DNA from 4 places in the Fictibacillus sp. 23RED33 genome. Region 3 is predicted to be linked to each of the others. Evidence: riboswitches for the same ligand, from Rfam matches in the RefSeq annotation. Region 3 holds a riboswitch; each other region holds the start of a gene.
What was found. A riboswitch is a leader RNA that binds a small molecule or an ion and turns the genes downstream of it on or off. The one in region 3 is predicted to bind S-adenosylmethionine.
Positions count from the first base shown of each region.

Region 1: it holds a riboswitch for S-adenosylmethionine, as region 3 does, so the genes downstream of both, IHV09_RS17800 (acyl-CoA dehydrogenase family protein) here and IHV09_RS01590 (PLP-dependent aspartate aminotransferase family protein) in region 3, are expected to answer to the same signal.
Region 2: it holds a riboswitch for S-adenosylmethionine, as region 3 does, so the genes downstream of both, IHV09_RS07335 (homocysteine synthase) here and IHV09_RS01590 (PLP-dependent aspartate aminotransferase family protein) in region 3, are expected to answer to the same signal.
Region 4: it holds a riboswitch for S-adenosylmethionine, as region 3 does, so the genes downstream of both, IHV09_RS07800 (alpha/beta hydrolase) here and IHV09_RS01590 (PLP-dependent aspartate aminotransferase family protein) in region 3, are expected to answer to the same signal.

Region 1 covers NZ_JACZDX010000006.1:145,446-150,646, forward strand. The annotation lists gene IHV09_RS17790 (MetQ/NlpA family ABC transporter substrate-binding protein) at 1-350, opposite strand, end outside; gene IHV09_RS17795 (LLM class flavin-dependent oxidoreductase) at 379-1,770, opposite strand; SAM riboswitch class I at 1,888-1,989, opposite strand; SAM riboswitch class I at 2,144-2,255, shown strand; gene IHV09_RS17800 (acyl-CoA dehydrogenase family protein) at 2,539-3,696, shown strand; gene IHV09_RS17805 (DUF817 domain-containing protein) at 3,819-4,601, shown strand; gene IHV09_RS17810 (oxalate decarboxylase family bicupin) at 4,732-5,201, shown strand, end outside.
Region 2 covers NZ_JACZDX010000001.1:1,418,014-1,423,214, reverse strand. The annotation lists gene gntK (gluconokinase) at 1-294, opposite strand, end outside; gene IHV09_RS07345 (GntR family transcriptional regulator) at 338-1,069, opposite strand; gene IHV09_RS07340 (polysaccharide deacetylase family protein) at 1,265-2,053, opposite strand; gene IHV09_RS07335 (homocysteine synthase) at 2,241-3,554, opposite strand; SAM riboswitch class I at 3,671-3,775, opposite strand; gene IHV09_RS07330 (sulfite exporter TauE/SafE family protein) at 3,818-4,717, opposite strand; SAM riboswitch class I at 4,931-5,035, shown strand.
Region 3 covers NZ_JACZDX010000001.1:296,019-301,219, forward strand. The annotation lists gene IHV09_RS01580 (nitroreductase family protein) at 1-294, shown strand, start outside; gene IHV09_RS01585 (hypothetical protein) at 534-1,643, shown strand; SAM riboswitch class I at 1,820-1,935, shown strand; gene IHV09_RS01590 (PLP-dependent aspartate aminotransferase family protein) at 2,119-3,909, shown strand; gene IHV09_RS01595 (aliphatic sulfonate ABC transporter substrate-binding protein) at 4,068-5,057, shown strand; gene IHV09_RS01600 (ABC transporter permease) at 5,080-5,201, shown strand, end outside.
Region 4 covers NZ_JACZDX010000001.1:1,502,075-1,507,275, reverse strand. The annotation lists gene IHV09_RS07810 (GerAB/ArcD/ProY family transporter) at 1-804, opposite strand, end outside; gene IHV09_RS07805 (spore germination protein) at 821-2,332, opposite strand; SAM riboswitch class I at 2,491-2,609, shown strand; gene IHV09_RS07800 (alpha/beta hydrolase) at 2,718-3,557, shown strand; SAM riboswitch class I at 3,571-3,690, shown strand; gene IHV09_RS07795 (MetQ/NlpA family ABC transporter substrate-binding protein) at 3,819-4,640, shown strand; gene modB (molybdate ABC transporter permease subunit) at 4,962-5,201, shown strand, end outside.

The DNA of each region.
Region 1 (5,201 bases), on a different contig from region 3:
TTTTTAGAATAGATACCGATTGGTGCAGTGGGTACGGTAACAACTGAAGCTAGTTTCATATCATTCTCTTCTGAAAAAGCGTCCATGTACACTTTATGCTGAAACAGGTTTGCATCTAGCGAACCGCTCTTTAAAGAGATGTTCGGTTGTACATAATCATTAAACTCTTTCACTTCAACGCTGTATCCTTTTTTCTCTAGGTATGGCTTCACGCCTTTTTCAAGCATGTCGCTGTAAGGCACGGTTGCGCCGAGCGTGATCTCTTTACTTTCTTTTTCACCCGAAGCGCCACATCCCGCTAAAACGCCGATTAATAAAGCTGCTGTAAGAAATATGTTAAATCGTTTCATATGTTTTCTCTCCTCACTCACTCTCTATTTATTTACTTTCCGTTAGCACCGGTCTAAATCTAGCTGCAGGATGATCGTTTGGCAGCAGCGGCTGTCCGGGTGAGAATAGTTTCTCACGAAGCGTGCCACTGTTGTACTCTTTTTTATAGAGTCCTCTTTCTTGAAGAACAGGTACAACAAGCTCCACGAAAGCTTCTAAGTCTCCTGGTGTTACGAGGTGATTAAGGTTGAAACCATCCACCCCAGACTCTTCAAACTGCTTTTGTATCCCATCCGCTACCTCTTCTGGATTGCCGACTATAAAACTACCTTTGTCAGGTGACTCGAAGCGATTCAATACCTCTCCTACTGTTAACGGTTTAGGAGCATCCGTAGTGAGGGTAGCGGCCTTATAATGTCCGCCTTCTGTTGATTTATTGTACGAGAATGGAAGTTCCGGATCTAAATCTTCATATTCCGCGATATCATATCCACTTGCTCCATATTGAGCTTTTGCAGCATCGGCACTCCAAACACTTGCATACTCATTGAATTTTTCCTCGGCTTCCTCTGTCGTTCTTCCTACCACCACGTTTAAAAAAGAAAAGATCTTAATGTTTTCTGGATTTCGGCCTTGTTTTGCAGCGAGCTTACGGATATCGTCAGCATAAAATCGAATTCTCTCTGGCGTTGGACCACCTACAAAAATACATTCAGCATGCTTGGCCGCAAAGTCTCGTCCACGCTCAGACGTTCCCGCTTGGTAGATCACAGGTGTCCGCTGGAAAGAAGGCTCGCTCAAGTGAGGTCCTTCAACGCTGAAGTATTGCCCCTCATGATTGATCTCATGTACCTTACCGGGATCCACTAATTTATTGTTTTCAACATCTTCTACAACTGCTCCATCTTCCCAGCTGCTCTCCCAAAGCTTATACGAAACATCCAGATATTCATCCGCGATGTTATACCGTTCATCGTGCTTGATCATATTCTGCAATCCAAAATTCCTCGCTGCGTTCGGCAAGTAAGAAGTGACTACATTCCATGCGATTCGCCCATTCGTTAGGTGATCTAGCGTAGAAAAACGACGTGCGTTGCCAAATGGCTGCTCATAGGTTGTGCTCACCGTCACAGCAAAAGACAGGTTCTCTGTTACGCTTGCCATGGCCGACACGAGAAGTGCCGGATCGTTTAATGGAACTTGAAGCCCATCACGAATAGAAGGAGCTTTACTTTGTTTATAAACGTCATAAATCCCTAACACATCCGCAAAAAATACAGCGTCAAACTTTCCTCTTTCTAAAAGCTTCGCATAGTCGATCCAGTAATTCAGATCTTTATAGCTTCTATGTCTCTTGTTCTCCGGATGCTTCCAAAGACCATGAGAATTGTGCATGGCACTTGTCATCTCAAACGCGTTTAACAAAATTTCTTTACCCAAAATAATTTCCTCCATCCGATTTTTTTGTACCCGCTCCAAGAGAAAATAAAAAAACCTCTTCAGCGATGAGAAGAGGTTGAAAAAATACGCGAAATAAAACATACGTATATAGATCTCCTCTTATCTTTCAAGCTTTCGCCTGCTGGAATTGGCACAATCCTAAAAATAGTTGTTGCCGAGGCTTCAAAGGGCCAGTCCCTCCACCTCTCTCGATAAGGAATCGATATTATTCAATTTAGTAACGAAATATACAGGAATAAAAATAGACTGTCAATGGAATTTAGAGAAATAAAATAATTTTCTTAACAATCAGTTTTTAGTTGACAGTGGTTTGCTTTATCCTCTATAGTGATGACTAATAATTAAATAATGTATCTTATCAAGAGTCAGGGGAGGAACTGGTCCTACGATCCTGCAGCAACCGCTTTTTATAAAGAAAGGTGCTATTTCCAGCAGATGTTTTTTGAATGTCTGATAGATGAGAGAGCGTGTTAGCATATGGAATCTACGTCCTCTTTCGTCTTTGAAAGAGGGCTTTTTTATTTTTGGTGTCCTTCGCTGTACTTGTGAGCGTATGATTTTCGCTCCAGGTGCTCGCTTTCCGTGGGGCAATCGGTGAGCCCCTTGCCGCTTCGCGCCCTTAAGGGTCTCACCTGACCGCTTGTCCCACAGGAGTCTCGCACCTTGCGCTCCAATCAACCTATCTAAGATGTCTAATAACAAAACCAATCTACTAAAACCTTACTGAAAAAAATTTAGGAGGGAACTATGAGCTTACCTTTGAGAAAAGCCACTGAGATAGATCATTTTGAAGAAGCGATTAATACTGCTCTAGCACTGAAAGAAGCGTTTAAGAAACGCGCAGATTATGTAGATCAAGAAGGCATTTTTCCTTATGAGAACTTTCAAGATTTAAAGAATCATGATTTTCTTTCTCTTACCATCCCAAAAGAATTTGGTGGTAAAGGATTAAATCTAGTTGAATTCTTAACCATTCAAGAGCATTTAGCCGAGGGAGATGCTCCTACTGCTCTTTCTCTTGGCTGGCATCTCGGTACTCTTTTAGATGCGGCTGAAAATCGTCACTGGAACGGAGATGCATTCGCTGATCTCAGCCGAAAAGTTGTTGAACAGAAAGCACTCATTAACTTGGCACAAACAGAGCGTGCGACGGGAAGTCCGTCTCGAGGCGGTATTCCTACTACAACTGCAGACAAGAAAGCAGATGGATGGCTGATCAACGGAAGTAAAGCTTTTACTTCTATGGCAGAAGCACTTGATTACTCAGTCATTACAGCTACCATCTCAGAAACCAATCATAAAGGATTTTTCTTAGTGAATCACCGTGATAAAGGGGTTTTTGTAAAAGAAACATGGGACAGCATCTCGATGAGAGGAACAAAAAGTGATGACCTTCTTTTGAAAGACGTTTATGTACGAAAAGAAAATCTTCTAGGCGTAGAGGATGGGAAGAACCTCATACCTAAAGGCTGGTATCTTCAGGTGCCTGCTGTGTACCTAGGTATCGCAAGAGCAGCGCGGAATTACGCGATTGAATTTGCGTCAGAGTATAGCCCTAACACTTTATCAGGACCGATCTCAGACGTACCAGAGGTGAGAAGAAAGATTGGTAAGATAGAACTTGAGCTATTCCAAGCAAGAACGATCCTTCATGCCGTTGCTGAAAAATGGGTAAACCACCCTGAACAACGTCAAAATCTAGGTACAGAACTCGCTGCCGTTAAACATTCTGTAACAAATAGTGCGAACAAGGTCGTTGATCTCGCGATGAGAATCGTTGGGGCTCGTAGTCTTTCTGTACAAAATCCGCTTCAGCGGCATTTTCGAGATGTAAGAGCCGGCCTTCATAATCCACCAACAGATGATGCGATCGTTTATTCGTTAGCGGATGCAGCGCTTAAGTAAAAGAAGTCAACTGACAGATTCATGTTAAACTAAACATTTTTTTATATGATGAGATTTAGATCACCATAGGTTATTATGGATACAATATATTTCCATATCAACTCATAAAAGGGTGGTTTAATTTGAGAGCGCTTCTTACATTCACTTATTTACAAGCACTTTCTTGCATCTTTCCAGTCATCATCTTTGGTGCGTTAGCTCTTTCAAAATTCGTCAGCATTCCGTTCATCCCTCGATACGATTTCATACTCCTTCTTTGTCTCCTTACACAAGTTGCCATGATCGTAACGAAACTTGAAACGATAGATGAACTTAAAGTCATCTGTGTCTTTCACTTGATTGGACTTGCTCTAGAGCTATTTAAAGTTCACATGGGGTCTTGGAGCTATCCTGAAGAGGCTTATTCTAAGATCTACGGTGTACCTCTTTACAGCGGTTTTATGTATGCAAGTGTTGCGAGCTATATTTGCCAAAGCTGGCGGAGGTTAGACCTTCAGATTAAGGGCTGGCCGAATCCCCTCTTTTCTTTTGGGATATGCGTACTGATTTATTTTAACTTTTTTACTCATCATTATTTGTTTGATGCCAGATGGATTCTAATCCTGCTCTTATTTCCTATCTTTTATAAGACTGTTGTTCATTATACGATCAACGAACGTGTTTATAAAATGCCGATCCTTCTTTCGTTTTTGTTGATCGGATTTTTTATCTGGATCGCTGAAAACATTACAACGTTTCTCGGAGCCTGGCAGTATCCCAATCAAGAAGCCTCTTGGTCACTCGTGCATATTGGTAAGATCAGCTCCTGGTTCTTGCTCGTGATCATCAGCATCATTATCGTGGCACAATTAAAGCGCATTAAAAGCCACCAAGACGATATTTTCACACATACGAAACACCTATAAGCTGCGGCAAGCTTATTAGGTGTTTTTTCTTTGTTAAGATCCTCCTCAAGTAATCTGCATGTATAAGATGTCCTCTCCATATGAATACAGAGATGACGATTGAACCTTCTTATAGAGAGGAGCTCATCACATGGATAACGACAAAAAAGAGCACAAGCAACGAAGACCAATGCAGATTCCTCAGCCGATTCGCAGTGATGGTGCGGGCGCGACCGATTTAGGACCTCGCGACATTATGCGTGATATACAAAATCCGGATATGTTAGTTTCACCTGCAACAGATGCAGGAACTGTCCCAAATTTACGGTTTTCCTATTCTGATACACATATGCAATTAAATTTTGGAGGCTGGTCGAGAGAGATTACGGTTCGTGAGCTTCCTGTCGCAAAGACGCTTGCTGGAGTAAACATGCGTCTGACCCCAGGTGGTGTAAGGGAGCTTCATTGGCATCAAGAAGCGGAATGGGCTTATATGATATTAGGCCGTGCTCGAATTACCTCGGTTGACCAAAACGGCAGAAATTTCATCGCCGATGTAGGTGAAGGTGATCTTTGGTACTTCCCTCCCGGCATTCCGCATTCGATTCAAGGACTTGAAGA
Region 2 (5,201 bases), 1.1 Mb from region 3:
TGCCCAAGTGATGCAAGGTGTTAATGGCTGATCATTCTCATCCATTGCAATCACGCTGTGCATGGCACTGCTAAATGAAATGAACGAAATAGCGCTGGATGGAATAGAAGAACGTTTGATAACATTTGTAAGGGTTTGCAAAACCGTTCGGAAAATTTCTTCTGGATCTTGTACCGCTGTAGAAATATCAGGCGTGTGAAGCGGGTACCCAATGTTTTCTTGTGAAAGAATTTCACCGTTTTCATTAAACAACACTGCTTTAGTACTTGTAGTTCCGATGTCGACTCCTACCATATAGCTTTTTCTATGTTGTGAACCGTCGATATCCATCATTTATTTACTCCTTTTCTTGCTCCCGTGCTTTCGATAGCATTTGTTGTGACATCCATAAATCATCTACTTTTCCTTGAACATCATCAAAATTTTGATGCAGCGATTGAATCATAATTTCTCTATTTTTTGATGAAATCGCATCAATATAGAGTTCATGGTTTTTCATGATTCGAGAAAGGTCATCGTACTTTTCATTGAAATGCATGCGCATGGATAATAAGATGAAGCTTTCCATAACTGGTTTTGTATTGTTCCAGATCATCGTGATGTACGAATGGTTGATAGAACGAATAATTGTTTCATGAAACAAGACATCCTGAAGAGCGAACTCATCAGCATCTTTGTACTTAATTGCAATCTGCATCATCTCAAAAATTTTTGTAAGTTCTTTAACAACGTGCGCCGTGTCGTTTTTAACAAGTCGTTCAAACACGAACGTCTCAATAAGAAGCCGAACATCATAAATTTCTTCAATTTCTTTTTCAGTTAAGCCGACCACAACTGCACCCATACGCTCTAAACGAATTAAGTTTTCATTCGATAGAACCTTAAGTGCTTCTCGTATAGGAGAGCGGCTAACATTATATTCAGCAGCTAATTTATTTTCAGAAAGAGTGGTACCGCTTTCAATGAGTCCCGAGATAATCCGCATTCTCAGCTCACAAGCGACACGTTCCCCAGTAGAAGCTTTGGAAAGCCACTTTTCAGGATAAAGAAGTTCCATAGAATCGTTCAACTTAATAACCTCCTTTTGTAGAACGAGTATACTTGTATACAAGTAGTATTATAGTACAGTGATTATAAAATGCAAGCGCTTTTATTTAATGTTAAAAACAAATAGTGAGCAAGCGTCTAAACAAAGTGATCAGTAGGGAGGTCTAAATAAAAAAGAAAAGAACAATCTAATCATTAAAATTGTTCTCCTCATTCTTTATTCGATTAATAAGGGTACTTCTTCTTTCTTCATTTCAGTTTCATGGAACTCATTGTATCGTGGGTGCATTTTTAATAGTTCATCAACCGTTACAATTTCATAACCCATTTCCTTAAGCTTGGGAAGTATAATCTTTAATGCAGCAACCGTTTGACTGCGATTACCTCCAGAATCATGCAAAAGAATAATATCTCCGTTTTTTAAATTCGTTAGGATGTGTCTGGCTATCCTTTCAGATCCTGGATTTGTCCAATCGCGGGGATCTTGATGCCAAGACCATAGGATAACTTTGTATCCTTCTTTTTTTAAGACTTTTAAACTGTTCTCTGTAACTGTACCGCCTGGAGGTCGAAACAATTTTATGTAATCTGAATGATGAGCAGGATCGAGAAGGTGCTCGGTCTTTCTTGTTTCAACCACAACTTTATGCCTTGAAATGGTGTGGAAACTAGGGTGATTATACGTATGGTTGCCGATTTCATGTCCTTCTTTTAGCTCTCTTTTCACGATTTCTGGATACTTCTCAACCCGCTTTCCAATAAGAAAGAATGTTGCATGAACACCTTCCTTTTTAAGAACATCTAAGATCTGAGTGGTGTATACGGGGTCTGGGCCATCGTCAAATGTAATCGCAACTTGTTTCTTTTTTGAAGGAACTTCCCAGATTACATCTCCATATTTCTCTACTTCAAAACGATTTACTACACCTGCATTGACTTTTGGTCCGAAAAAAAGAATGTGACATAAAAACATGGAAACAATCATTTTTACAATGGTAGACATCATGAGCCCTCATTCTAAAATTTGTTACCAATAGTATTTGTAAGGAGAAACTGATTTATGACAAAGCTGTATCTGTATACAAGGTTGTTCTTAAAGCTGATTTCCGTTTAAGGTGCTCGCTAACAGGAGAAGAGTCTTGGCAACAAAAAAGCTGCTCAAAGGATTTCTTGAACAGCTTAATCGTTGTAATCTACAATCCACTTGGAGAAAGTGAGATCGCTTTTAATGCGTGATCTAAGTCATAGATTAGATCATCTACTGTTTCAATTCCGATCGAAAGACGGATTAGTTCTGGGCTTACGCCTGATTTTCTTTGTTCTTCTTCAGATAGTTGTTGATGAGTGGTGCTAGCTGGATGGATGATCAATGATTTTGAATCTCCCACGTTTGCCAGGTGAGAGAAGATGCTAACATTTTCGATCAACTTTTTACCTTCGTCTACACCGCCTTTAACCCCGAATGTTAAAATTGCACCCGCGCCTTTAGGGAGGTATTTTTGGGCAAGTTCATAGTAAGGGCTGCTTGGAAGCCCTGCGTAATTTACCCAATCGACCGATGGATGACTCTCTAGGAACTTCGCTACTTTCAATGTATTTTCAACATGACGTTCTATACGCAGAGCAAGTGTTTCCAATCCTTGAATAAATAGAAAGGAGTTGAACGGTGCGATAGACGAACCTAGATCTCGAAGCAGCTGAACACGTGCTTTTAGAATATAAGCAAGTGGACCAAATGCATCCGTATACACAATTCCTTTATAGCTTGGATCTGGCTCAGTCAAGCCTGGGAATTTCCCATTGCTCCAATCAAATTTTCCAGAATCGACGATAACTCCACCTACTGAAGTACCATGTCCTCCGATGAATTTTGTTGCAGAATGGACAACAATATCCGCTCCATGTTCGATCGGGCGACAAAGGTAAGGCGTAGCCAACGTATTATCTACAATAAGAGGAACTCCTGCGTCATGTGCGATGTCAGCAATCGCTTGAATATCGGCTACATCAATTTTTGGATTCCCGATGGTCTCAATGTATACGGCTTTTGTTTTTTCTGTAATAGCATCTTTAAACGATTGAAGATTATCAATTTCAGCAAATTGTGTATGGATGCCGAGCTTGGGGAGAGTGACAGAGAACAGGTTATACGTTCCACCATATAGAGAGGTAGAAGCGACGATTTCATCACCAGAGCCAGCGATATTGAATATAGCATTTGTAATGGCTGCCTGACCGGAAGCAAGAGCAAGAGCACCAACACCGCCTTCAAGTTTTGCGATGGTCTGTTCAAACGCATCTTGCGTTGGATTCATCAAACGCGTATATATGTTTCCGAACTCTTTGAGGGCAAATAAGTTCGCTGCGTGCTCTGTTGAATTGAACTGATAGGAAGTGGTCTGGTAGATCGGAACAGCACGAGCTCCTGTAGTCGGATCAACTTTTTGACCTTCATGTAAAGAAATCGTTTCAAACCCATACTGTCTTTTTGCATTTTGATCAGTCATTTTCAAATCTCTCCTCAACGTCATTTTTTTGTATCCAATCGCATTCAGTTTCAACTTATCCCAGAAAAAAAGACCTCTTCCAAAAGAAGAGGTCCCGATGATTTCACCCGATCGAAGTCTCATCTTTCAGAACATTAATTGTTCTGCTGAAATTAGCACCATGCGTTTCCGCTGGTTGCCGGGCATCATAGGGTCAGTCCCTCAGCCTCTCTGGATAAGAAGATTTGAATATTGAATTAAGATTTATAATACATAGGTCATTATCAATAGTCAACTGAATTTTTTAAAAATTTCGGATTTTTATTTTCCGGATTACTTTTAACTGCATAAATAACTCCAACTGCCCAAAAAGCAGCAAGAACAAAGTAGATTGGTAACAACATGTTATGTGAAACCCCTAGTGTATGAAGAAGGGTGCGGGTATTGGTGATAATAATCAATCCACCAACAAGTACTCCGAGTATGTGAGAGGGAATGAGTCGCACTAGCCATGCAGCAATAGGAGCCGCAATCACTCCTCCTAGCATCAATGCACCGACCCATAGCCATTCAACTTGTTCCCAGCCGAGTGCGATGAAGAATCCGACTGATGCAGATACTGCTACAGCAAATTCACTTGTATCTACAGAACCGATCACCTTCCTAGTTTTCATGTCTTGTTTTGCCATTAGGACTGGAGTGGTGACCGGGCCCCAGCCTCCTCCACCTGTAGCATCTAAGAAACCTGCTAATAATCCAAGTGGAATAAGTTGTTTCTTTGTAAAGGGTTTACCATTTGCTGTTGCTTTCTTTTCTCCAAGTTTAAACAAAAAACGATATAAGATATATATACCGAGGAGAATTAGAAATATTGAGATATACGGCTTTATTAAATCGCCAGGCAGATTACTTAAAAAACAAGCACCTACAAATGCGCCGATCGAACCCGGCAGAATTAAGCGAGTAACGACTTGGCGATCAACGTTTCCAAACTTAATATGAGAAGCGCCGGATGCCGCAGTGGTAACGACTTCAGCAAGATGTACGGACGCAGATGCAGCTGCAGGAGCAATTCCAGCTACTAACAGCAAAGATGTAGATGTAACTCCATAAGCCATACCGAGTGATCCATCAATTAACTGTGCAAAAAGACCAATTAGAGCTAATACAATCAACTTTTTCATACTTTTCCTCCTCAAAATAAAAAGGCCCTTAACAAGTGATGTTAAGAGCCTTCGGTTTTCCGATCAGCGATACGGATTAAATTTTAGTTAATACTATATGATTCAAAAACATAAAAAGTCAACTGTTTGTTTAAATTTTTTGTAAAAATAGAAAAATGAAAAAATAGGTCTTGATATCATTTTCAGATATGTTATGATTTTATAAAATTTAAACTCTTATCCAGAGTGGTGAAGGGAACTGGCCCGATGAAACCCGGCAACCTGCGATTGTAAGGTGCTAACTCCAGCAGAATGTATTTACATTTTGGAAGATAAGGTAATATGTTTACCTCCACTATCTTTCCGAAATGGGAAGGTTTTTTTGTTTTTTGGCTTTTGTTGCTCTTGAAAGTGGTTGATATCCGTTCCAGGATGCTCGCTTTCCGGGGGGCGTGCGGTGAGCCACCTCGACACTTTGTGTCCTTAGGTGTCTCACCTGTCCCGC
Region 3 (5,201 bases):
CGTGAAAAAATATTTGATCCGATCGAACTTGCCGAAGAATCAGTCTGGGAAGAAGAAGGAATCAAGAGCAGCTGCTTGGCGATTCAAAACTTGATGCTCGCAGCCCATGCGCGCGGACTAGGGACTTGCCCGATGACTGGTCCCGTATTGCTTGCGCAAGATGCGATTCGAGACTTTTTAGAAATTCCGTCTAAGAAACAGATCAACATGGTTATTTCACTTGGACATCCACAAGATCAACCGAAAAAACTCGCAAGAAAAGCTGTAGAAGAAATCGTCACATATGTAGATTGATGACAATTGGTTCTGTAAAATTCTTAAAAAGCTCGTCCAGCGGGTGACAAGCACACTGGACGAGCGCTATATGAAAAGTGCAAGGATCACCGCTTTGAAATGCCCCCTTGAACCCCTCTCATACCCCTCTATAAGACTTCAGACCTACAATTAATCTTAAGAAAAAAGGATTTTTTTCGACATATACCGAATATATGTTTCATGTAACGTATTTTCAATTATAGAAAGAGGAACTTCTTATGAAAGAGACATTTGACTTGATTGATTATGCACTGCAAAAAAGTGGATTAGAGGAACTTAAAGATCCGACTCAGGTTCAGTATTTAGGTGAAGGGGCTTGGCATCTTGCTTATCTTGTTCAGCTGCGCACTGGAGATGCTGTGGTTGTTCGTTTTCCGAAAACAGAGGCGTATGGAAAGAACGTTGAGTTTGATGAAGAAGCCATGCACTCAGAATATGCAGCGACTAGAGCATACTATGAGCTAGCAAACCAAGTTAAACCGGGAATCTGCCCTGACTTTTTCAATTATCATGTAGAAAAAGGCAGAACGTTTACCGTGGAATCTTATGCAGGAAAAGCAATCAAACTAGATCAACTAACGGTTGTAGAAGCGTTTCATATTGGAGCGGAAGTTGGTGAGTTCTTTCGCAAGATGAATACTGCACATCATGGCTTAAAAGGGTTTGGTTATCTCTCATGGAACGGTAAACATATTGCGGGCAAATTTCAATCAGATGTTTCAGAATCTATGAAAGAAGAAAACAATGAATACATAGATGATTTCAAGAAATTTATAGAAACGTATGAGGGGGCCATTTCTTCATTAGCTTTAGTAGACCTACAAGCTTGCATGGAGGATAGAGAGATTACGGATCATACGGTTGTACTTACTAATCAAGATACATCTCCAGAGAATATATTGCTGCATTCAGATGGCACTGTCTGTTTGATTGATCCTGTACCAATCTTATATAGCGGAGATTCGCTTGCTGGGAATTTTCTTAATAATTATCGGACGTTGTTTCCAACATTTTTTAATGCACCGCGTTATGCACGACATGAATTTGATCGCTTTGAAGACCGTTTGAAAAGAATAGCTGACGGATTTTTAGAAGGTTATTCTAACGGAGATCTAGATGTAAAGCGTCGAGTGAAACAAGAAGAGTTTATTCAACTTACGGATCTAACTGTAACTCATTGGCAACTACTTCAGATTGATGAATTATCGTCCGAACAGAAAATTCGTTATGGAGAAAGAGAAGCCATTGCCAATCGAATAGCGGAACTTGTAAAAAAAATCGAAGAGTTTCAATGGTTTGATGAAAAAAGTGGAACAAAGTTAGCATAACCGGCATAGCATGGGCATAATCTTAATTCAAAGCTGACAGTTGAACACTCATTCTGTTGTAATACTTTTATGATTTTTCAAAAAACGGTTGACTTTCTAAAACATCTTACTCTATAATCCTATTCAAGAACAAAGTAAACATCAGCACGTTAATGTGTTAAACATAATTTGAATATCTCTTATCCAGAGAGGCGGAGGGACTAGGCCCGATGAAGCCCGGCAACCAACAAACCACATTTGGTTTGGAAAGGTGCCAATTCCTACAGATCTTTTTTGATCTGAAAGATAAGAGGAGGACCAAAACCCTCTTCTTAGGAAGGGGGTTTTTCTTTTTCCCCTTATCATACTTCAAGCACAACATCACTTAGTCACTTATTTCATTTTAAAAATTGAATATAGCAAAAGGGAAAAGCATTATTCTTTATCCCTAGTTTTCCTATAGATTTTATTTGAATAATGAGAAGGAGCGATTATAATGACAAAATCTTTTGACGGATACGATATTGAAACATTGCTATTACATGGGGGCCAAGCGCCTGACCCAACGACAGGATCACGAGCGGTACCTGTCTATCAAACTACTTCCTATGTTTTTTCTGATACAGACCATGCGCAAAGCCTTTTCGCGCTTGATGAGCCAGGAAACATCTACAGCCGAATCGGAAATCCAACTGTTGATGTTTTTGAGAAAAGAGTTGCACTTCTAGAAGATGGTGTTGCAGCTGTAGCTACTTCTTCTGGCATGTCAGCTATCGCGCTTGCCATCTTAAACATCGCACACGCAGGAGACGAAATTATTGCAGCTACGAATCTATACGGAGGTACTTACAACCTATTTTCTACTACTCTTCCGAAATACGGAATCAACGTAAAGTTTGTTGATGCAGAGGATCCAGAGAACTTCCGAAACGCGGTTACTCCAAACACGAAAGCATTTTTTGCTGAAACGATCGGGAACCCCAGTCTTAACGTATTAGATATTGAGGCAGTGGCAGATATTGCGCATGAAAACGATGTACCTCTAATTATCGATAATACATTTGCAACACCATATGTCACAAAGCCAATAAGCTTTGGAGCGGACATCGTAATCCACTCAGCTACAAAATGGATCGGCGGACATGGAACCGCAATTGGCGGTGTTGTAGTGGATGGAGGACGCTTTAATTGGAATTCAGATAAATACCCAGGATTCACTGAGCCAGATAACAGCTATAACGGATTAAGATACGCGAATGATTTTGGAACATTGGCTTTCGCGACTAAATTACGCGTTCAGCTTTTACGAGATTTCGGAGCTTGTTTAAGTCCACACAATGCATTTCTCCTTTTACAAGGTTTAGAAACACTGCATCTACGAGTGGAAAAACATGCGAAGAACGCACAAGAAGTAGCAGAGCATCTGGAAAAACATCCAGCAGTAGATTGGGTTTCATATCCTGGTCTTTCTTCGCACAGAAGTCATGAGCTTGCGAAAAAATATTTAAGCAACGGTTTTGGTTCGATCGTAAACTTTGGAATTAAAGGCGGGCGTGATGCAGGACGTAAGGTCATTAACAACATCTCATTATGGTCACATGTTGCAAATGTTGGTGATGCAAAATCATTGATTATCCACCCTGCTTCTACCACTCATCAACAGCTGAGCGGAGACGAATTAGTAGCAACAGGCGTAACAGAAGAACTTATTCGGTTATCGATCGGACTTGAATCCGTAAAAGATCTTACGAATGATCTTGATCGTGCGATACAAACGGCTACAGGAATCGGAGCGGATAAAACAGAGATCACGATTAATGACGAAGGTGTCATTCGTTGGGCATTGCAATCATCACTTTATAGAGCAGTTGAGAATGGACAGGAAATTCAACGACCTAAGACGCTAGCGATCGTGGGACTCAGTTCCAATCCTGCAAGACCTAGCCATCGATTAGCTAGAAAGATGCAGCGACTTGGCTATAAGATCGTTCCTGTTAATCCAAGAGAAACCGAAGTGCTTGATGAAAAAGCGTATCCAGATTTAAAATCCATTCCGTTTCCGATAGATGTTGTTCAAGTATTTAGAAGTCCAGAAGCAGCGATCGAGCTCGCAAAAGAAGCAGCGATCACACAACCAAAAGTGTTCTGGCTGCAAGAAGGTGTCATCTCACCAGAGGCTGCAAAAATCGCGAAAGAAGCTGGTATTGATGTGGTGCATAACAGATGCACGTATAAAGAAGCACAACGACTAAGAGGTACCATTTCAACGTATGCGTGTGAACTTTAAAAATAGAGATAGCTGATTCATTTTTAGGTTTTGCTTTAATGCTTCTTTGCTTGTTGATTGTAGTGCAAGGTGTGAGACTCCTGGAACGGGAGTCAACGACTTTCAAGAGTAACTCAAAAAATAGCCATACAAAAAGAGAGAAACGTGGAGGGAAATACATGATGAAGATTTGGCAAAAAGCAGCACTGGCTTTAAGCATAGCAGGCGCTTTAGTGTTAGCGGGCTGTTCCAGCAGTGCTAAAGAAGGTGAGAAGCCGGAGAAGATTAGACTTGATTATGCCTTTTACTCTCCAACAAGTCTAGCACTCAAAAAGTTTGGCTGGGCAGAAGAGACATTCAAAAAAGATGGCATTGAAGTGGAATGGGTTCAGAGTCAGGGAAGTAATAAAGCGCTCGAATTTTTGAATTCAGATAGCGTTGATTTTGGATCGACAGCTGGTGCCGCAGCTTTAATCGCAAAAGACAAAGGTGCTCCGATCGAGTCAGTCTATATCTATTCTCAGCCAGAATGGACAGCACTTGTCGCGGCAGATGGATCAAAGATTAAAGATGTAAAGGATCTGAAAGGTAAAAAGATAGCGGCGACGTTTGGTACAGACCCGCACATCTTTCTACTCCGAGCACTTGCAGATGCCGGCCTTTCTGCAAAGGATGTACAAATCGTAAATTTACAACATGCAGATGGTGCGAATGCTCTATTAAAAGGGCAAGTGGATGCTTGGGCTGGATTAGATCCACATATGGCGAGAGCAGAAATCGAATCCGGTGCTCAATATATTTACCGCAATCCAGATTTTAATACGTATGGCACGTTAAACGTACGCTCTGAGTTTGCAAAGAACCACCCGAAACAAGTAGAACAAGTCATTGAACTTTACGAAAAAGCAAGGAAATGGACGATTGAGAATCCAGAGGAAGCAACAAAACTTTTATCTGAAGAAGCGGGGATTAAAGAAGATGTCGCAAAAAAACAACTGCAACGAAACAACTTCGAGGAACCTGTTCCAGGATCACAGCACGAAAAAGCTATATCGGCTGCAGGCGAAGTTCTCCAAACAGAAGAGATTGTCAAAAAAGATACTAACATCGAAGATCTTGTAAAGAAATTAATCAATCCGAAGTTCGCAGAAAAAGTAATCAAACAATAAGGAGAGAGAGGAGGAAGTGTCGATGATTTCTGAAACACATAAGTGGAAAGTAGCACAGAGAGCTTCCCCTCAAAAGCTCTCATCATCTAAAGGCATATTCCAATTAGGTAGAGGAATTCTTATAGGGTCTATCCTGCCTATCAT
Region 4 (5,201 bases), 1.2 Mb from region 3:
TTCGAATCGCTGGGCGAATGGGAGGTCTACAATTTTCCATAGTGTTAGTGTCGCCCAAATCGTATGTTGAAGTTGTTCTTGATTAAAATAGACAAAAGATACGAATACAGTAATGAGGTAAGTGAACATGGTAAATAGATTTCCTAAGTGAGCCCACTTTTGTGATTTTTCAGGTTGTTTTAAAAAAGGTAAATACAACAGTATGAGCTCGAATCCTAAATAATCAAGAGTAACTCCTTTAGTAGCAGCCATGAGGTCGCTAAATGAATGATCTAAAATAGGTAAAAGATTTGTATAGTGTGCATTTTTAAGTGCGTAATATTTTAATAAAAATAGAGGGAGGGTGATAAAAAAGCCTAATACAGATAGTCCTGCGACAACGCGGATTCCTCCAATAACATACGAATAAGCTAATCCTAAGAGGATGATGGCAATAACAGCCGTATTCAGCTCGGGAAACACCCAAATTTGAATTACTTCAATATAAGTCCTAAGTACGGTTAGAATCGTAGAACTAAAATAAATCAAGAGAAGAAAACTTAATGCGCCGCCAATCCATCTGCCGAACAAGTTTCTATGGACGCCAATGATATCAGCGTTCTCTTTTGAAAGAACACGATAGATCATCCAGATCAGCGCATTAAATGAAAGACCTCCGATGATTACAGAAATCCATGCATCATGTCCTGCTGATTTAGCGATATAACGCTCAAATCCTAGAATTCCCACTCCAATCTGCATGGTTGTAACCATATAAAAAGCCATATAAGGTGATATCTGCTTGTTTTCACTGATCTGAGACATACATACCCCTCATTTTTTAGTCCTCAATGTCATGCTTTGCTGTTGCCCGCTTTTTATTCATCCTTGCCTTATCCTGTGGTCTTAATAAAGATGGTCGGCTATTTTGCATACTGAACGGCAGTCGTACAAGAGCATCTTTTAGATCATTTGCACGAAGCGGATATAATGGTGCGATATAAGGTCTTCCTAGAGATGTTAGTTTCAGCAGATGAGAAACGATAAAAGCGAAACAGATACCAACACCTAGAACCCCTAAAAACTGGGCAAACAATAAAAAGGGAAAACGCAATAAACGAATCGTGTTACTCATCTGATAGACAGGTGTTGTAAAAGAAGCAAGAGCGGCTAAAGCAACAATGATTAACAAAACGTTACTTGTTAATCCTGCTTGTACCGCTGCCGTTCCGATAACGATACCTCCTACAATACCGATTGTTTGACCGACCTTAGAAGGCAGCCTGGCACCAGCTTCTCGAAGCAACTCGATGGAAAGTTCTAGTACGATAGCTTCCAGTATAGGTGGGAAAGGAATATCATTACGTGAAGCAACGAGTGTAGCTAGTAGATTTTCCGGAATCATTTCATAATGAAACGTTAATACTGCTACATACAGAGGCGTTGATAACACGGAAAACATGACAGCCATGAGTCGAATCAATCGAAAGGCAGAAGCGAGCGTCCAATTTAGAAAATAGTCTTCGAAAGCGGAGAAAAATTCCACGATGGTTGTTGGACCCGTTAACGCATGGGGAGATCCGTCAGCCATAATCGCCACTTTTCCTTCAGATAAAACACTCGCTACCCGGTCTGGCCGCTCTGTATCAATGAGCTGTGGAAAAGGAGAGTTCTCATTGTCGGAGATCATTTGATTGATATAAGAACTATCTACAATATGATCGTACTCGATATCATTGACTCGCTGAATCGCCGTGTTCACATTTTCTTCATCCGCGATTCCGTCGATATAAATGATGGCTACTCTCGTTTTTGAGAGTTTCCCAACCCGTACTTCCTTAACTGTGAATTCAGGAATAGGAAGTCGTTTACGAATAAGATTTAAATTTGTGTCTAATGATTCAACAAAAGCTTCCTTTGGACCTACAACGCTAAACTCAGTTTCAGGGATAGAAATCTGCCTGTTTTCGGTCGATAGACTTGGAACAAGCAATCCTTCCGGGTCCTCTTTATTCATTTGAATAAGAATAAACCCCTCTGTTACTTTGTTAGCGATGTCATGCACATCATTCGTTTTGACCATCCCATCTAACGGCAAATGCTTTTGTATGTCATCTAAGTTCTTTAATTGAATGTCTGTTATATAGGGTAATAAATCCCGATGAACAAATTCGGGATTTACAAGTGTTTTATAATAAGAGATATAAAATGTGCTGAGTGATGATTGCTTAACGGTAGAAAAGTCTGCTGAAGCTCTTAGCTTTTTCATGAGCTCTGGGAATGTCAATGTACCTTTTGTAGGATCTGTATTTGATTCTTGTTGTTTTTTCTTTTTCTTCTTAAAAAATATCATTGAAATCACCCGTTCGTTGTTACGTCATGAACTACTACATTTCTTTATCATCTCCTCGTCATTTAATAATATTCTGTTGGCAAACTTGATCATGGTTTGTTTTTTTATTGACAACAATTAGCAAGTAGCCTATGATTATCCTTAAATTAATAATGAAACTCTTATTAAGAGCAGGCGGAGGGAATTAGCCCAATGAAGCCCGGCAACCATCGGATGAACTATGTTTTGACCGAAACGGTGCTAAATCTAACAGCAGTTTTTTGCTGAGAGATGAGAGAACGAACGGATTTTATGTATGGAACCGTGTTCTCTAAGGGAACACGGTTTTTTTGCGTTTATCATACTGGTTAAGTGAATTTCAATAGAGAGAAAAGGAGTGGGTGATATGGTTATGTCGAATTGTATATGGTGGAAAGACAGAAAATTGGCTCACACCATTCATTTTCCTAATTGGAGTGGTGAAGGTGAAGAGAAGTTTCCGCTAATCATTATTTGTCACGGTTTTACGAGTACACGAATTGGTGTAGATCGTCTGTTTGTTAAAACGGCTCAAGAACTCGTTAAACTAGGGTTTGCTGTATTGAGATTTGACTATGCTGGCTGTGGTGAGAGTGAAGGGGAATATGGAGATAATGAGTTTGCTTGTTTTATCGATCAGACGAAGGAAATTATTTCTTTTGGTAGCAAACTACCTAACATTGATCAAAATGCAATAACGTTAATCGGTCATAGTTTAGGTGGTGCGGTAGCGATTTGCACTGTAGCTGATGATGATAGGATTGGGAATGTGATCACTTGGTCTGCAGTAGGGAATCCATTTGAAGATATTAAAGAAATAGTTGGTTATAACGGAGAGCACCCCGTGATTGATCATCTAGGGTATGCGATAACCGAAGAATTTTTACTTTCGCTTCAAGCTTATTCACCGTTAGAAGACATCAAACAGTTTCGTGGTAACGCACTGTTCATCCATGGCTCGGACGATCCAGTTATATCTTCAAGATATTGCTCTCACTATTTTGAAGAATCAAGAAAGAGGAAAATTGGTAGAAGCTCAATAGTACTAATAGAGGGTGCCAATCATACGTATTCTTCAATTGTCCATTTCGATAAATTAATTTCTTCTACTTCTGAATGGTTAGTAAAGAATGTTAAAGTTTCTGTTCAGAATAATTTGAAAAAAGTGTTTGACATTTTACAAAATTCCTGTGATAATACAAAGTAATTTGATAGGAATACTCTTATTAAGAGCAGGTGGAGGGAATTAGCCCTATGAAACCCGGCAACCATTCATGTTGAATAATAATCAATATGAAAACGGTGCTAAATCTAACAGTGGTCACACTGAGAGATGAGAGGATTATCGGAATCGTTTTCGAGAAGCCTTCTGTCTCTGTTATGAGAACAGGAGGTTTTTTTGTACCACCTCTTAAAGAGCATCTTTTATCAAAGAACTTATAGAAACTAAAGGATAGGGGATCAGATCATGAAAAGAATCATCCAAGTATTACTCGCAAGTTTCGCAGTATTTTTATTAGCGGCTTGTGGCTCATCAACAAGTGGTGGAGAGAAAACAGAAAAGCTAGTGATTGGAGCATCAAATGTACCACACGCAGAAATTTTAGAGGAAGCGAAGCCGCTTTTAGAGGATAAAGGCATTGAATTAGAAATCGTTAAATTCCAAGATTATATCTTACCGAATAAGTCTTTATATGAAAAAGAAATTGATGCGAACTATTTTCAGCACATTCCATATCTAACACAGCAAGTGAAAGATAATCCGAAGTATAAATTTGAAAATGCAGGAGCTGTTCACTTAGAGCCGATGGGCGTTTATTCGAAGAGACATAAGTCATTAAAAGACCTACCAGAAGGCGGGAAGGTTATCTTAAGTAATTCAATTGCTGAGCACGGGCGTATCTTGTCAATCTTTGAAGCAGAGGGACTGATCAAACTAAAAGAAGGAAAGGGCTACGAAGCGCAAATAAGCGATATTGTAGAAAATCCGAAAAACTTAGAGTTTGTGGCAGACATTGATCCAGGGCTGTTGACTAAAGCATACGAGAATGATGAAGGCGATGCGATTGTGATCAACACAAATTATGCAATCGATGCGGATTTGAACCCGAAGAAAGATTCCATCGCACTTGAAGGTTCAGATTCACCATTTGCGAATATTATCACAGTTCGTGAAGGCGACAAAGAGAAGAAATCTATCAAAACCTTGTTAGAAGTGCTTCATTCGAAAGAAATTACCGATTTTATTGATAAAGAGTACAAAGGTTCAGTGCTAGCTGTTAAAGAATAAGAATAAGGATGAATGAGCTGACTAGATGAGTGAAATCCACTCATCTAAGCAGCTTTTTTCATTTACAGATGTTTTAAGGCATCCGATGAACACCTTTTTTTGAATATTAAGTCTAAATAAGAAAAATTAAGTCTTACTCAGAAAAATTAAGTCGTTCTGATCATCAATTAAGTCAAACTAGACATGAATTAAGTCTAAACTCAAAAATAAAGGCCGTTCGACAATATCAGCATCTTTCATCACCAACAATTGGCGATATGATATGATGAAGACAGATGAATACAACATATAAATCAATGGAATAAGCGGGTGGAAAAAGAAATGGCAATAGATTTTTGGTCACCTGTCAAACTATCACTTGGCATAGCGGTGACAGCTTCACTGATTGTGATCCTAGCCGGCTTATTTTTCGGAAGGATCATGGCTCACCAGAAGTTTAAAGGGAAAACGTTAATCGAAACAATATTCCTACTTCCACTCGTACTACCCCCAACTGTGGTAGGTTTCTTGTTAATCGTTTTGTTCGGTCGAGATGGTCCCGGGGGACAGCTCGTAGAGTGG